Regions from separate parts of the Brevibacillus sp. SKDU10 genome, predicted to be linked through region 2. Evidence: riboswitches for the same ligand, from Rfam matches in the RefSeq annotation. Region 2 holds a riboswitch; the other holds the start of a gene.
The links. A riboswitch is a leader RNA that binds a small molecule or an ion and turns the genes downstream of it on or off. The one in region 2 is predicted to bind cyclic di-AMP.
Positions count from the first base shown of each region.

Region 1 (8,059 bases), on a different contig from region 2:
TTTACAAGGAAGCATAATTCATGCCATTCATTCAGCAATACGTGTTCTTTACTATCATTCCAGCAACTCTCACAGATACGAACAGCCTTTTTAGCGTCCCATGCTTTTACCAACTGAACGCTTTCACATACCGCTCTTGAATTAAAGTCCAAATTTTCGGAAATAAATTTGCGAGTTCTTTGCTTCCTACAAATATATAAGCTCGTCTCTATAAGAAACATAAGCCTTATCTTTGTACATGTAAAAAAGTCCAAGATTCTGGACACCTTCCAAAATATCGGACTTACTGCTTCACTTGTTGCATTTGCCTGTCAATTAGCCTCTCCCACTTATGATAAAAGCTGGATTTACTAATTCCGAGCAGTTTTGCTGCCTCCCGTTTATTTCCCCCAGTTAGTTGAACGGCCCGTAGCAAAGCCTCTCGTTCAGCCTTTTCTAACCAATCTTTAAGAATAGGAAAGCTACTCTGTACCATTGGGTTTCCTGATGTGGATGTTGGCAGCAGAATATGCTCGGCCCTAATCCAATTACCCTCCATCATATGCATGGCACGCTCCAATACATTGCGCAGCTCTCTTACGTTGCCAGGCCAGCGGTGATAACGCAACAGCTCCCATACCTCTTCATCCATCCCTTTCACAACAATCCCCGTTGACTCCATCAGTTGCTCTTGTATACTCTCTACCAAATGCGGCAAGTCTTCTAGCCTATCACGAAGCGGTGGTATTGCAAGGGTAACAACGTGCAAGCGGTAAAATAAATCCTCGCGAAATTTTCCCGCTTTCATTAAAGCAAACATATCTTTATTAGTAGAAGCAATCACTCGTACATCTAACGATATTGGTCGACTTGCTCCGACTCGCTCTACTTCTTTTTCTTGCAAAACGCGTAAGAGCTTGGCTTGAAGAGCTAGTGGCATATCCCCTATCTCATCTAGCAGGATTGCACCTCGATCAGCTAGCTCAAATTTTCCTTTTTTCCCTTTGCGCAGAGCTCCTGTAAATGCTCCTTCCTCGTATCCAAACAACTCGGACTCCAATAAATTATCTGGGATTGCCGCGCAATTTACCCGAATAAATGGTCCCATCGCTCGCTGACTTGCCGCATGAATAGCATGCGCAAATAGTTCTTTGCCCGTCCCGCTCTCTCCCGTAATAAGGACAGTTGTATTGCTTTTAGCAACCTTCATCGCTAATTCCTTACATTTATTCATTAAGTCGCTGATGCTAACAATCTGTTCAAAACGATAAGCTGCTCCCAGCTTTCTTTGCAATTCACCTTTATAGTAATCTAATTCTTGTTTTAATTGATCGACAGTAGCGGACAAAGCGTGAAGCTGCCTCACATCCTGAAACATAACAGTTCCCAGCACAGCAATCATGTTCCCATCCTGATAAATAGGGACACGGTTCGCTATCATATCACGGCCGTTAATCCGTTGAACCTCAGCCAATTCAGCTAATCCGGTCTTAGCTACTATATGCATGCGCGTATTCTCAATGACTGATGTCACATGTCTGCCGATTGGATTAGCTATCCCGATAAAATTCCGATATTTATGATTCATCATTAGAATGATGCCCTCTGGATTAGTGACCACTATACATTCATATGCTTGTTCAAATACATCCTCTAACAGTTTTAGGTATTCCGACGATGCTGTGGCCTGAAAAACCATTAGTCATCCCTCCTTCTAGATCGTAACAAATGATATTCTTACATTTATCTAACATTAGTTATAGGTTTGTTTCCTCCTAGTACCCATCTTCACTCTTCTTACATACTTTCAATTTTCAGATTATTACTCTAAAATGAACCTCTATTTGACTTTTCCATCATCCAGCTTGTCTTATAGTAGGCTTTGATAGGAGGATGTTTTTTACAATTAATTCTAATTTATTCCTACTTCATCTGCTTTACTCTCCTCCTCCACATAACAAATGTGCTGTTTTTTTTTCAAACTACCTGTTCCCACGGTCTTCATTTTCTATCATTTTGATCCAGCTTCATCCCTTTAGCCGCTTGATCTCTTCCTTATTCCTCCTTTTCTCATCAAATTTTAATAGGAATTTTTATCTACTTTTACCAGTGATCTACCGCTTTTTCCGTGCTTGCAACTTTGTTATTCTGAGTTTGCCGAAACTTCCCAAATCATGAGAAGTGCGGGGGATGACCGATGGTGTAAGGCTTATGCTAGCCACCTGGGGTGAATCACGCATAAATGCTGTGTAGGTTTGTATCCTCAATCCGAACCCGACAACTAACCTCGTAGGTAAAAAAAAGGAGCGATGAAAAATGAAGAAAAATTGGATGTCTAAAACGGTATTTGCATTGGCAGTAGGAATGGCAGTAAGCGGTATCGCTACGTCTGCATTTGCTGCTTCCCCAACATGCGCGGTAAAAAATCTACCAGCCAAACAAGATATTGCTTCATTGACTGAATTACTTAATCAAAAGCAAGGAAAATCCAAGGATTGCCTTCCTGCAGATCTATTAAATAGCCTATTGAATCAAACAAAAGATAAGGACAACTCCATTATCCAAAAACTAAAAAACATTGAAGATTCGGACGCTAAATCACCTTCTAAACCAAAGATTGAAAACAGATTTGCTGACGATTCCGATGAAGCTTCTGTAGACAAACAGAAAAAACCTTCTATGAAACAAGCAGGAAAAGATAAAGCTTCAAAAGAAAACGTATCTGCTGAAGCAAACGCAATGGTGAACGAAGTAGTAGAAATCGTAAACAAGGAGCGTGCCAAAGCTGGTCTGAAGCCACTTAGCATGGATACAGAGCTATCTAAAATGGCAACAGACAAAGCAAAGGACATGGCAGACAACAATTATTTCGACCATGATAGCCCAACTTTCGGATCTCCATTCGACATGATGGATCAATATAAGATTTCCTACAAGACAGCGGGCGAAAACATCGCTGAAGGCCAACGTTCTGCTGAAGAAGTAATGAAAGACTGGATGGACAGCGACGGACACCGTGAAAACATCATGAATTCTTCCTTTACAAAAATCGGAGTAGGATACTACAACGGTTACTGGGTACAAGCATTCATCGGATAAGCAATGCTCTCAAAATAGAGGAGCAACAAAGCCTCTATCCATGTTATCTCATAAAGACAGGCGAAATTCATTATTTCGTCTGTCTTTTTTATATGCTTATTTGACTTTATTGATTTTGCATAACAGGACAAGATAATGTATTACTAAAACACAAGAAGAAACGTGTACCCGAACCGGAGGAATCTGTTATGAAAAATCGCTTTACAATTGGCAAAATGGCTCGTATGCATCGTATCGCGGAATCAACGCTTCGCTATTATGATGAAAAGGGCATTTTTCAGCCCAAAACTATTGACCAGAAAACCCAGTACCGTTACTACACCATTGACCAATTTTCTACTTTGACTTCTATTAAGTTTTTTCGCCATTTAGGGATTCCCCTACATGAGATTAAAAGATTTATGGATGAACGTACACCCGATTTGGCTTTGGATATCCTAGAAAAGCAAAGAACATCTCTTCAACAAAAACAACAGGAAATCGCCTACATGTTAAATCGCTTGGAAAGCAAGATCACAACCATTAAACAAGGCGTAGATAAGCCGGATGATTCCGTCGTATTTAAAGAGTTGCCAAAGCGATATATTCACTCCATAGTCGTGGAAGCAGAACTCTCTGATGAAGAATTTGAATATCACCTTAATGCCTTGCAAAGCGATCTTCAGCTTTTAGAGGTATCCTTATTTGCTGGTGATATCGGTACCTCTGTGTCCAAATCCTCCATCCTTAAAGGAGACTATCAAGATTACAACAGTTTATTTATTATGATTGATGATCTCCCCGTCGATAAAGAGCGCTATGCCAGTATTCCTGCTGGTCTGTATGCTTGTACAATGCATTATGGTCCCTACGAACAGCTTGATCAGTCATACGAACGCCTCCTTTCAGCGATCAAAAAGTGTAATTATGAGATTACTGATAAATCCTATGAGCTAGGCATTGTAGATTTGTCTATCACCAGTGAATCGGATGAATTTGTTACTGAAATTCAAATCCCAATTCAGCCTCTATCCTCCTTATAAATCACTGATTTCAACAGAATTTATTGACTCGCAAACAAAAAATTGTCTACGCCCCCTTGAGCTTCAAGTAGCTTGAAGGTTTACAATAAGAGCTATCACAAGGAGGTCGTATTATGACAGACGCAGCAGTTAAACTAAGGGAGACCCCCGTGCCAAAGCTATTCATCTCTTATCTCATCCCTTCTGTACTCGGCATGTTACTTATGTCGATTAATATTTTTGTGGATGGAGTATTTGTTAGTCGCGGGGTGGGACCAGAAGGATTAGCCGGGGTAAACATCTCCGTACCCGCCTTTTCTATCTTCCTTTCTATCTCTCTTTGGATTGGAATGGGTGGAGCTACTCTCTACTCGGCTGCCTTGGGAAGAAATGAAGTAACACACGCTCGCCAGATTTTTACCCAATCTTTTGCACTGGCAATTCTATTGGTTAGTCTCATCATGGCCGTTTGCTTAACACATATTGAACAAATTGCCTATATTTTTGGAGCTGACAAAGCCATCTTGCCTTATGTACTTGATTATTTACGTGTGCTGTTAACTTTCGGGATCGTTTATGTATTAGAAAACATCCTGAGCATTTTTATCCGTAATGACGGAAACCCCAAGCTAGCGATGATGGGCCTAATCGTCACATCGGTTCTGAACATCCTATTTAACTATATCTTTATTTTCATGATGGGAATGGGTGTAAAGGGAGCAGCCTATGCTACGATCTTATCGGCTGCTATTGGTTTTTTGGTGCTACTTACCCACTTTTGTAAAAAAGGTAGCACATTGCGTTTTGCGGCATTCCGGTTTCAGCTAAAGGAAATCGGGCAAATCGTAAATATCGGCTTTCCTAGCTTTATTGCGGAGAGTACGATCGCGATCACTACTTTAGCGTACAATCTGGCTTTCATGAAATATATGGGGGCACAGGGGGTTGCAGCCTATGCCATCGTCAACTATATTCATGCGATGCTATTGCTGTTGTTCATGGGGGTAGGAGCGGCTCTGCAACCTATTGCCAGCTTCCATTATGGTGCTCAATTAAGTGAGCGATTGCGAGCTAGCTTACGTTTAACAGTAAAAACTGGCTGGGGCTTCGGAATCGCCGCCTTACTTTTTGGCGTTTTGTTTTCGAATGTATTTATCATGTTATTTGATATCCAATCAGAAGAATTGATTCAAATCACCGTGAACGGGATGAATCTATTTTTTATCAACTATCTTTTCTTAGGATATAATCTTGTATATGGGGAGTACTTCCAAGCCATACAGAAGATACGCAAATCACTGTGGATTATTTTAACCCGTGGTGTCTTGCTGGTTATTCCTTTGTTGTTTATCCTGCCAAAATGGTTCGGGGTAAATGGCATTTGGCTAGCAATCCCTATTGCCGAAGCATTGACCGCATTAGGCATTCGTATGTTAAATCGCAAAACACCACCTGTTCCACAATTTACGAAGCGCGAAACAGAAGTTACTCTCTAACAGCACGAAAAAAGGTAGCCCGAAATGAGCTACCTTTTTTTATATACATCAAAATCAATTGATCTTCAATCAAAACCCTGTTAATTGCTGTTATCCTTGTACCAAGCTTCTTTTCGCTAAGGCTAGAGCACCGCACACTCCTGCATTATCCCCTAGTGCCGGTGGAACAATATAGGTTGACAAGTCGTCACAGAAATACTGATTTTCACTCACATAGCCTTGTAGTAGCTCGCTCAGTTGCTGCCTTACTAGGGGAAATAGCTGCTCCTGCTTCATAACCCCACCGCCTATGATGAGCCTTTTAGGTGCTAAGATAAGGATATAATTCATCAACGCTTGTGCTAAATAATAGGCCTCCAGCTCCCAGACCTCTGTGCTTGCTTGCAATGCTGCTCCCTTTTGATTCCACCGTTTTTCAATAGCTGGTCCAGATGCCATGCCCTCTAAACAGTTGCCATGGTACGGACACACACCTGTAAACGAATCGAGATGGTGTGGTTTTACCAAGATATGTCCCATCTCTGGATGAGACATGCCGTGTAATAGCTTTCCTTCAACAATAGCCCCAACACCAATTCCCGTACCTACTGTCATATAGATGCAACTATCTAAGCCTTTAGCGGCTCCCCAAGCAGCCTCACCCAATGCAGCAGCATTTACATCTGTATCAAACGCAATCGGAACAGAAAAATGCTCTTTCATATGACCAAGCACGTTATAATTTCTCCAAGCCAGCTTTGGCGTATTCCTCACATATCCATAGGTAGCACTAGCCGTGTTTAGATCAATCGGTCCAAACGAGCCTATTCCAACCGCATCTAGGTTCTTTTGATGTAAAAAGGTTATTACCTGCTCCAATGTTTCTTGAGGAGTCGTGGTTGGAAAGCTGCTTCTCTCCAAAATCTCTCCAAATTCATTTCCGATTGCACAGACAAACTTTGTTCCCCCTGCTTCCACTGCCCCTAGTCTCATTTTTTGGTGCACTCCTTTGTAGCCTGAATGGTTTTACGTCATTTTTTGCTTACTGGTATAAACCACTCTTACTATCAGATGCTACCACTTCAGTTCCTTCGCTGTGCTTTCCTTCCGCTGGTGCGCCATGGGAATCTCCTTGCAAATTTAAAAGAACACATCCTGCGATGATCAATAGGATGGCAATCACCTTCTGTAAGGATAGACTATCCTTAAACCAAATGATCCCAATGGTCGCAATTAATGCGGTACCGATACCTGACCAAATTGCATACACAACGCCAACCTCTAATTTTTTTAAAGCTAAACTTAACGAGGAAAAGCAAATCAGATAAAACACAAACATAAGAATTGTTGGCCATATCTTCGTTAATCCATTCGACAGCTTCATCATGGTCGTACCTGCAACCTCTAATAAAATAGCTACTCCTAAAAAGACCCAACTCATTTCGCTCTCTCCTCTCTATTTTCTGACTCACTCTCTCTATCTCTTACACCCTCCACCATGATATCCATAATGGCTTCCAGCGCCTCGTGCACTGTCATTTGCTGCTGTGTGAGCGGAGATTGATAGGTCATCTGCTGTAAGGAACCTATAAACATCTGGATAAAAACCTTCACATTCACAGGCCGAAAGACACCTTCTGCAATGCCTTCTTCCATAAATCTACTTATATTGTCCCATCCCTCATGCATGAGCGTATTAAAAATCTGCCACTGTTCTGGATAAAACCTCTTTAATTCTTCTAAGAATCGTAAATCAAACGTGATAAGCTCACTGGGAATCACGAAGAACAACTGTTTTAATTTTTCAATTGGCCCCAACTGCTCATGTTGTAAGATTTCTGTTTCTTTATTGAAATAATGCTGCATATCCTGCTGAATAATATAGGCTAGCAGCTCCTCTTTGGATGTAAAAATGCCATATAAGGTTTTCGTGCTAACGCCTGCAAGCTGAGCAACGTTTGCCATTGTGAATTTGACACCGTATCGCTTCACCTCTTCAATCGCACACACTGCAATGCGATTTTGCATTGAGATCACCCCCTCGGAACCAAGGAAAATATTTTATTTTTTATATTTTCCACTGTTACTATTTTAAAATAAAAAACATTTGTTAGCAATCCTCTACCACTGATTCCCTTTGACGAAGCTATGTCACTATTCCCCTACTATTCAATTTACTTAGCCCCATAGGTAAAAAATAAAGCTTTAACCAGATAGGTAGCTTCTGCCCCTACACTGCCTTGCTGATGAATCGGTACACGTTGCCCTATAAAAAAACAGAGTGCTGGGAATTCGCTCTTCCAACACTCTGCTTGTCTGTTGCTATCTGCAATAGCTTATGCACTTCATTTGGCTACTATGCCGCTTTTGTTAGTAAATCACCAATAAATTTTTGCCCAGCTCTATACCACTTCTTTTGTCCTTACTCGGTATCTGTCCCTCTTTTCACTACAAGCAGACAAATCGTAATCATCACAAAGGCAACTAATGCCAAGAAAGGTATTG
Region 1 covers NZ_LSSO01000138.1:728-8,786, reverse strand. Annotated here, with positions in the region: gene AYJ08_RS08535 (sigma-54 interaction domain-containing protein) at 284-1,678, opposite strand; cyclic di-AMP (ydaO/yuaA leader) riboswitch at 2,125-2,290, shown strand; gene AYJ08_RS08530 (CAP domain-containing protein) at 2,296-3,078, shown strand; gene AYJ08_RS08525 (MerR family transcriptional regulator) at 3,267-4,100, shown strand; gene AYJ08_RS08520 (MATE family efflux transporter) at 4,214-5,575, shown strand; gene AYJ08_RS08515 (ROK family protein) at 5,666-6,547, opposite strand; gene AYJ08_RS08510 (DMT family transporter) at 6,597-6,995, opposite strand; gene AYJ08_RS08505 (TetR/AcrR family transcriptional regulator) at 6,992-7,582, opposite strand; gene AYJ08_RS08500 (disulfide oxidoreductase) at 7,977-8,059, opposite strand, start outside.
Region 1: it holds a riboswitch for cyclic di-AMP, as region 2 does, so the genes downstream of both, AYJ08_RS08530 (CAP domain-containing protein) here and AYJ08_RS18010 (C40 family peptidase) in region 2, are expected to answer to the same signal.

Region 2 (8,059 bases):
GAAAGCAAGCGGCAAGGCGGAAGCACGATTAGCATGCAACTAGCTAGAAATTTATTTTTAACAAATGAGAAAACCTATACACGCAAGCTAAAAGAAGCCTTCATTGCGATGAATTTAGAACGCCAATATTCTAAGGATGAAATCCTAGAGATGTATTTAAACAATATCTATTTTGGTCATGGAAAATATGGCATTGAAGCAGCAGCACAATATTATTTTGGCAAAACGGTACGATTACATGATCCAAAGCTAAAAACAATTAATGAAAGTGAAGCAGCAATGCTTGCAGCCTTGCCAAAAGCACCAGAAAATTATTCACCAATCAAATATCCTGACAAGGCAATGACCCGGCAACATGTGGTATTAAGCCGAATGAAAAAGCTAGGTTATATCACAGATGAGCAGGAACAGAATTTTTTGAAGCAAAAAATAAATGTACCAGCAACAGGAAATGAACTTTCCAGAGCCGCCTCGCAGTCTTAAGCTGTCAGGTCCCCACTGGTAATAAATCTGATTTTAAATAAAACAATAGCCTTCCATGATGGAAAGGCTATTGTTGCTTTTACTCGATAGTACTGTAGGTTAAGACACTGCTTTTAGTCCAGTTACACCGATGATAATGATGATGAGGCTTATAATACGTCCTATGCTCTTTGACTCATTGAAAAAGATCATATTTACTAGTACTGCACCGGCTGTTCCCACACCAATCCAAACGGCATAGGCTACACTTAACTGAAGATATTGAAGAGATGTGTAAAGAAAGGCAAAAGAGGCACCGAACCCTCCAAAGAAAAGAGCCGTATTTATCAATGTTTTATTTGTACTAAATCTTTTTAAGCCTATTACTCCCATTAATTCAAATATTGCCGCTAGAAAAACAAATAACCAACCCATAATTAAGCAGCTCCTTTCCCTTGTGCGTTCCCGCCTTTATTGTCTGCAAGCTTTAATGAAATCACGCCAATGACTAGAAGCCCCATAAATAGACCTTTTGCCAAGCTGAATACCCCTTCAAAGATAAAAATATCCATAAGGGCAGTGCCTACTGTACCTGCTGCTGCGAAAATAGCATAAACTGTACCCGTTGGTAATGTTTCGCATGCTTTAGAGAGTAGATAAAAATCTGCAATAATAATGACAACCACAATAGCCCAGTGCCACCATGCGGCTGCCACGTTAAAAGCATAAACCCAAAGCAATTCGAATAAACAAGTTAACATGACATAAATCCAAGCTCTATTCATAAACAATCATTCCTTTTTTTAAAATTGTAAATCACTCATTTCAAAATGATCGGTAAAAGCGCAAAGAATTAGTTACGTAATCGGCCTCTTCTTCATGTACTTCTTTGCTTTTATTGTCTGTAGGTTCTAATGAAATTACACGTAATGGTTATGCTTTATCACCAAGAAATGAATGAACGTCAGTCATTTTTGTCTTAAAAAAAATATGGCACATACCTGATAGCTTTATTTATTTTGTAACAGTGATCTCTTGATGAAGTTATAGGTCTCAGCTTTAACTATATCCACAGTATCATCCTGATCACGCCCTATATAAAATCGTTCAGCCGCATTCTCAACAAGGTTAATAATCATTTTTGCCATTCGCTCAATATTAATATCACTGATAATCTCGTTATCGTTTATGGCTTTGTTTAATATAACTTCAAACCAATGATAATAGGGACGGTATATCGCTTCCCATTTTTCCATGGAATGATCGATGGCAAGACCGGAATAGCAAAGGACAATAATGTCTTTGTAAGAATCGGTTATGTGAAAGGTTTCGTCAATCACAACCTCTAAGACGTCCCAAAAGTTTTCTTTCCCTTGAGTCTTTTCTTTAATTCTTTCTAAAGTGGTGGTGAGAAGATTATCTGCAATGGCTGGAATTAAGGCTTTCTTAGATGAAAAATATAAATAGAAGGTTCCTTGTGCAACTCCTGCTTTTTGTACGATATTTGAAATAGAAGTCTTATCGAGTCCTTTTTCTGAAATGACGTCAATGGCAGCTTTTAAAATTTTATTGTATTTATCGTCAGAAGTGTTAGCTATATTGATTACCTCCCTTCCGAGAAATGAATGACTATCATTCATTATATAGTAGCCTTAATGTAATGTCAAAAAATCAAAGGCATCTATGTTAATCCATTGCGTCATGACGAAAGAAGTGGGCAGGTTCAAGAATGTTTTCGTTTAGAAGCTACACTAAACAATTAGTAAGCATGAATTCATTTTTCCTTTCCTTCTAACGGAGTAACCTGTTGTTTCCCCAGTCCTTTTCAGCACTGGATATTATTTCTTGTATTATAACAGTATTATTTAGTAAAAATAGTATTAATACAGAGAAATAAAGAGTATTCGAGAGATATGGTAATCAAATACCGGATAATCGCTGTAAAATGTGCTATAACAAGGTTTTTTATTTAGATGCTGTTGTAGTACAATAAAATCAACAAATGACAATTGAAGCACGAAAACATACGGAGGCGATTAACATGGAGAAATTGACTCATTTCTTTGCTACATTGGGACCAAAACAATGTGAATGCTGTGGCCAACCGATTACAGAACAAGCCGAATCCTATATGTCCGAATGCTTGGAGTGCTCCGAGAAGAAGTACATCATCGTAGAAGCTTAATCAATTTGTTTTAAAATACTCTTTTATGGAACCCTTTCTTTTCTCCCTATACACACCCTTTCTTAAGCCATTCTGCCAGTCAAGCAGAGTGGCTTTTTTTTATCGGTATACATCTTTGTGTATTCGTGTATCTGTTAATGAAAAAAAAGGATTGAAGTCATTCATTTTTCTTTTCGTTTTACTTGCACCAGTCAAAAAAACAGGGCATTCTAAGAACAGAATATGGAGAGGAGCTTTTTGATGTTTCATCCAATTATTTATGACAATATAAAGGTTGTATTAGAAGGCGCTGTTTATGATCATGATTTGGATGGCGATATTTTGGTAATAAATCGAGTAGATGCTGTTGATTTGGCTAAATTTGGACGCTATTTTCATATTCAATTTCATTTATTGTCTTCCAAGGAAGACACCAGCAAGCATAAGGTTACTGCCGAAATTCAGCTCTTAACGGAACTAGCTGATATCGCAAGTGAGCAGTTAGAGCAAACGCTTGCTGTACCGATGGGCTGTCGGATATGCATTCATTTCGGTGTATCAATGAGGGATGTACGTTACGAATCTGTTCAAGTAATTGATTTGTTAAATGAAATTTGGGGACATCGACCGCATATTACACAACAGGTCATGTTTACAGTAGACGAGCATCAGGAATTTAGATGGCCGCCTGAACAATTTCAGGTACGAATTAAACTGGATTTTCATCGGAAGATCGATGAAGGAAATATCCCTGATATAAATGAAATTGTGGAGTATTGTATTAAATCCTTGCGATTACTTGAGGAACGAGAGGCATAATCTGGGGATACAGTCTGTATGGCAGTAAAGAAACGAACACGGCCATAAAAAAATACCGCATCCAAGTTCATAGCTCGGATGCGGTATTTTTTATAGCGACCTTCTTAGTTGATTATCCTGTAGGAAAAACGGTGGGTTTTCCTAATCCTGTGGTACAGGCAGATCAGGAGCTGGTTTTTTCTGTTTAAGCGGAATGGTTACGGTAAAGGCGCTTCCTATACCTACCTGACTGCTTACAGTGATTTTTCCAGAATGCCGTTCAACAAGTCGCTGGCAAATTGTTAAGCCTAATCCTGTACCACCACTATTGCGATTACGTGATTTTTCCGCACGGTAGAATTTAGTGAAGATTTTCGATAAATCTTCTTCCGCGATACCGTCACCTTTATCAATGACAGAGAAGCTCACCTCATTGTTTCCCATATCACAGGTAAACAGGATACTTCCATCAGGTTTATTATAATGTATCGCGTTATTTAGTAGGTTTTCTAAAACACGTCGTAGTTTTTGCTCATCCGCCTCCATATGTAATGAATCAGACACACGGAATTTACTGGAAAAGCTGATGGGGCTTTGCTCCAGACGGGCGGCGTATTCCTCAGCGATGTTGCTAGCGAATGTTCGGATATGAATGCGGGTTAGGTTTAGTGGAAAGCGACCCATCAATTGATTATGGTCCTGTAGCTCATCCAATAGGTTTTCCAAATCAAGAGCCTTGTCTTCTATTTTTGCCATTTGCTTCTGTATTCGCTCAAGATCGGTAACCCGACCTGAAGCAATATAAGAGGCATATCCCTTAATTGTAGTTAAAGGCGTGCGAAAATCATGCGCAATCGCAGCCATCAATTCTTGTTGTCGTTCCTCGACAAAATTGAGCTCTTCCACCATGTCATCGAAATAGCGGAATAGTTGCCCAAATTCATCGGTAGATTGATAAGAAAAGGCAACATCTCGTTTGCCTAGCTTAATTTCCTGAGTAACACGAGAAAGCTCATTAACAGGGCGTAGTATCCAACGAATGACCACAATAAATAGTATAATACCTATGAAAATTAAGCTGACATAAATATACACAATGATCATGGTGACTCCTTTAGAAGCGAGAATATCATAATCATCTGTATAAAATCGGACAACAGTTCTACCTTGCACAGGAGCACTACGATCAATGGAATACTCTGCTATAACCTTTTTTAATCCTTTGCCTTTTGCATTATAGGCTTCGGAGGTTTTCGTGGTAATGGCATGTCCATTCTCATCCTCTACCACAATCGTATACATCAGGTCTTCTGGTAACTGTTTCGTTAATTCTTTTAATTCATTGGGATCTTTAAACAAGGAACGACGAATCACTTCATTAAAGCTGACTCTCTCGGCCACTTCTTTTCCCAGCAAAAACTGCTCGTGGCGATCTGTTTTAAGCTGATCCACAATAATGTTTTGAAAAACAAAGCGGTAGGCCAAAATATGAATCACGATGACAGCTAAAAAGGCGAGCAGTATTTTATTGCTGATTTTCACGAATTAGATACGCTCCCCAATAAAGACGTAACCAGTTCCCCATTGTGTTTTAATAAATGTGCGATCGGTTTCTAGCTTTTCGCGCAGGTTCTTAATATGTACCGTAACAGTATTAAGTGAGCCATAACCATAGCCCCATACGCGATCATAGATTTGCTCTCGGGTAAAAACAATACCCGGATTCTCTGCTAGAAAGGTTAATAATTGAAATTCTTTTGTAGATAAATCAATTTTATTTTCCCCTACATAGACAGAGTAAGTTTCCTTATGAATTTCCAACCCTTTGAATTTTAAGATGGTGAGAGCTGAATTTCCGGCTTCCTTGTCTAGTTGTTCATTCTGGGCAGTTAATTTTCTCAAACGGTCATAGCGGCGAAGATGAGCACGGATGCGAGCCAACAATTCTTCTGTATCAAAAGGCTTGGTGATATAGTCATCAGCACCAATTTCTAGTCCTACAACTTTATCTACTGGTTTACCTTTTGCACTTAAGAAAATGATAGGCATTTCCCGTTCACGGCGAATTTGCGCGCATAGTTCATACCCGCTCATATGTGGCATCATAATATCAAGTAAAATGAGGTTGGGGGTTAGCCCGCTATCTAGCTTTGCAAGTGCTTCTTCTCCACTATTTGCATGAGAAACGTCAAAACCTTCATTCTCAAGAATATCTTGGAGCAGATCGACAATCTCTTGGTTATCGTCCACGACAAAAATATGATCTTTCAAGGGAGACCCTCCTAGTTTCTACGAAATGCAGTTATTTTCATCATATCATGGATAAGGGTGTATGGCACAATTAAATATAAGGAAAGATATAGTCTTATCATGTGAGCTGGTACTAATTACAGTCAGAAAAAGCCAGAGACTTATGTCCCTGGCTTTTGTATAAAAAGGTTGTGCTTCTTTTTCATCTTCAGTGAAAAAGATTTTAGTCTTCCATTTCTGGAATTGCTACACGTTTAGCGCCTACGTATTTTTTGCTCCAATAGTAGGGATCATCAAGGCTTGTCTTCGTTACTCCAATTCCTGTTTCCGAGTGAGCAAATATATTGTTTCCAATATAGATGCCTACGTGTGAGATGCTTCTTCCATTCGTGTTAAAAAACACTAAATCTCCTGGTTTTAGATCTTCTCGATCTACTGATTCCCCGATTTCAAATTGGGCAGAAGAAGAAGCTGGAAGTTTTGCACCTAAAGCCCCAAACACGTATCCGGTAAATCCGGAGCAATCAAAACCGGAAGTAGATTTACCGGCTGCTTTGTAAGGTACGCCATACAAAGGATTGATGGTCTTGTCTAATGAGTCGGAGGATGCGAATACAGAACCTCCACCTACGGCTAGTAATGCAGTCGTTAGTATGGAACACACAAACTTGCGCAACGAAAGAGCCCCTTCCTTTTAAGCCTCCGAGGTTAGCTGATGGGTTCGGTCGAAAGGTTTCCCTAAGCTGTTTTGAAAGAACAGCTATTCACCCCAAAGTATGGTTCCCCCGTTTCCATTGTCTGGAACTCGGCTAATTTTCGATTTTTTTTTACACAGAGAGATTAAATTCTACTTTCGTCGCGATTTCCCTTTTTTTTATATTAAAGTTCACCATTTCGACATATTTTCAAGTAATCTTTTTGGAGAATACCCGTCTTATCTATTTTTGATAAGAGTGACATTTCTCTTCTATTTTCTATTAGTAGAAACAAGGTGAAAATTTCTGTCGTTTCCTGTTGCTTTATCTAATTTTCTTATCCATGTAATAGGGTAATCTATCTTTCCTTTCAGGGATGGACATTCTCTCCGACTCAGGGCTGAGTCGAAAACCATCCGCTCGCCCGTTATAGATTATTTCAGGGTCGACTACAATAAGGTCATGAACAACAAGCGAATGAAAAAAGGAGGGAAAACACTTGCAAGGGCAATCCGGAAAATTATTTCTGGGGCTTACGCTGATTGTCGTAGGGGTACTGGTATTGCTTGACAAACTAGGGCTAGGAATCGACAGGTTAATCCCCATGTTTATCGCAGGACTGTTAATGGTCTATGGTTGCAAAAAGGTGTTAAGCGCTGGCTCAACAGGAAATAAAGGATGGGGAATATTTGTTTTCCTCTTCGGGCTATTAATGCTCTTAAATAAATTGAGCTTGCTATTTGGTTGCTTGCTAGCAATTGCGATCATCTACTTTGGATTTAAGCTTATGAAAAGCCAACGACATACGGCTCCGTATGAATCAACTCCATCGGTGTGGGAGAGAGAATGGGCACAAGGTGTATTGCGAGAAGATAAGCTAGATCGTTGGGAAAACGAGTTAAAGAAACGTCAACATAAGGATTTGTTTTGATTACAAAAACCAAAAAATGATAAACTCTAAGGAGGAATTCTAAAATGAGTATTTTTAAAAGACTGCGTGATGTAACGGTGGCTTCCGTAAATAATGCGATTGATTCCATAGAAGATCCGGTTGTTATGCTTACACAATACATGCGTGATATGGAAGCAGAGATTGGTCGAGTCGAAGTAGCGGTAGCTCGTCAGGTGGCTCAGGAGAAGAAATTCCGCCAACAATATGAAGAGGCGAATACTTTAGCAGCTAAACGCGAGCGCCAAGTGATGCTTGCTCTTACTGAAGGCGAGGACGAATTGGCTAGACGTGCTTTATTGGATCAGAAGACATATGAATCACGTGCACTCGAATTAAAAGAATTATTGGATTCGTCTAGTAATGCTGCTCAGCAAATGCGTGAAAAATTAGCTGAACTAAAAGAAGAATTCTATAAAATGCGTGCTAAAAAGTATATGTTAATGTCCAGAGCTCAAGTAGCCCGTACACAAAAACAAGTAAACTCTTATGTAACAGGCATAGGTGTTGAAAATGCGGCCCGCGGTTTTCATCGTATGGAGGAAAAAGTAATGCAGATGGAAGCGGAAGCTAGCATGAGCGGTATGTATGAGGACTCTGAATACCACCGTTCATTGAAAAAGCTGGACAAAAAAGACGAGTTAGATGATGAATTAGCAAAATTAAAGGAGAAGTTGGCAGGAAAATCCGCTGAAAACAGGGAAGAAATAGAGTCAGCAACAAAGAACTAGATATTATTAC
Region 2 covers NZ_LSSO01000186.1:41,345-49,403, reverse strand. Annotated here, with positions in the region: gene AYJ08_RS18045 (transglycosylase domain-containing protein) at 1-483, shown strand, start outside; gene AYJ08_RS18040 (DMT family transporter) at 583-897, opposite strand; gene AYJ08_RS18035 (DMT family transporter) at 900-1,247, opposite strand; gene AYJ08_RS18030 (TetR/AcrR family transcriptional regulator) at 1,473-2,060, opposite strand; gene yhfH (protein YhfH) at 2,504-2,647, shown strand; gene AYJ08_RS18025 (hypothetical protein) at 2,888-3,445, shown strand; gene AYJ08_RS18020 (sensor histidine kinase) at 3,587-4,966, opposite strand; gene AYJ08_RS18015 (response regulator transcription factor) at 4,970-5,695, opposite strand; gene AYJ08_RS18010 (C40 family peptidase) at 5,898-6,350, opposite strand; cyclic di-AMP (ydaO/yuaA leader) riboswitch at 6,357-6,495, opposite strand; gene AYJ08_RS18005 (LiaF transmembrane domain-containing protein) at 6,869-7,300, shown strand; gene AYJ08_RS18000 (PspA/IM30 family protein) at 7,345-8,049, shown strand.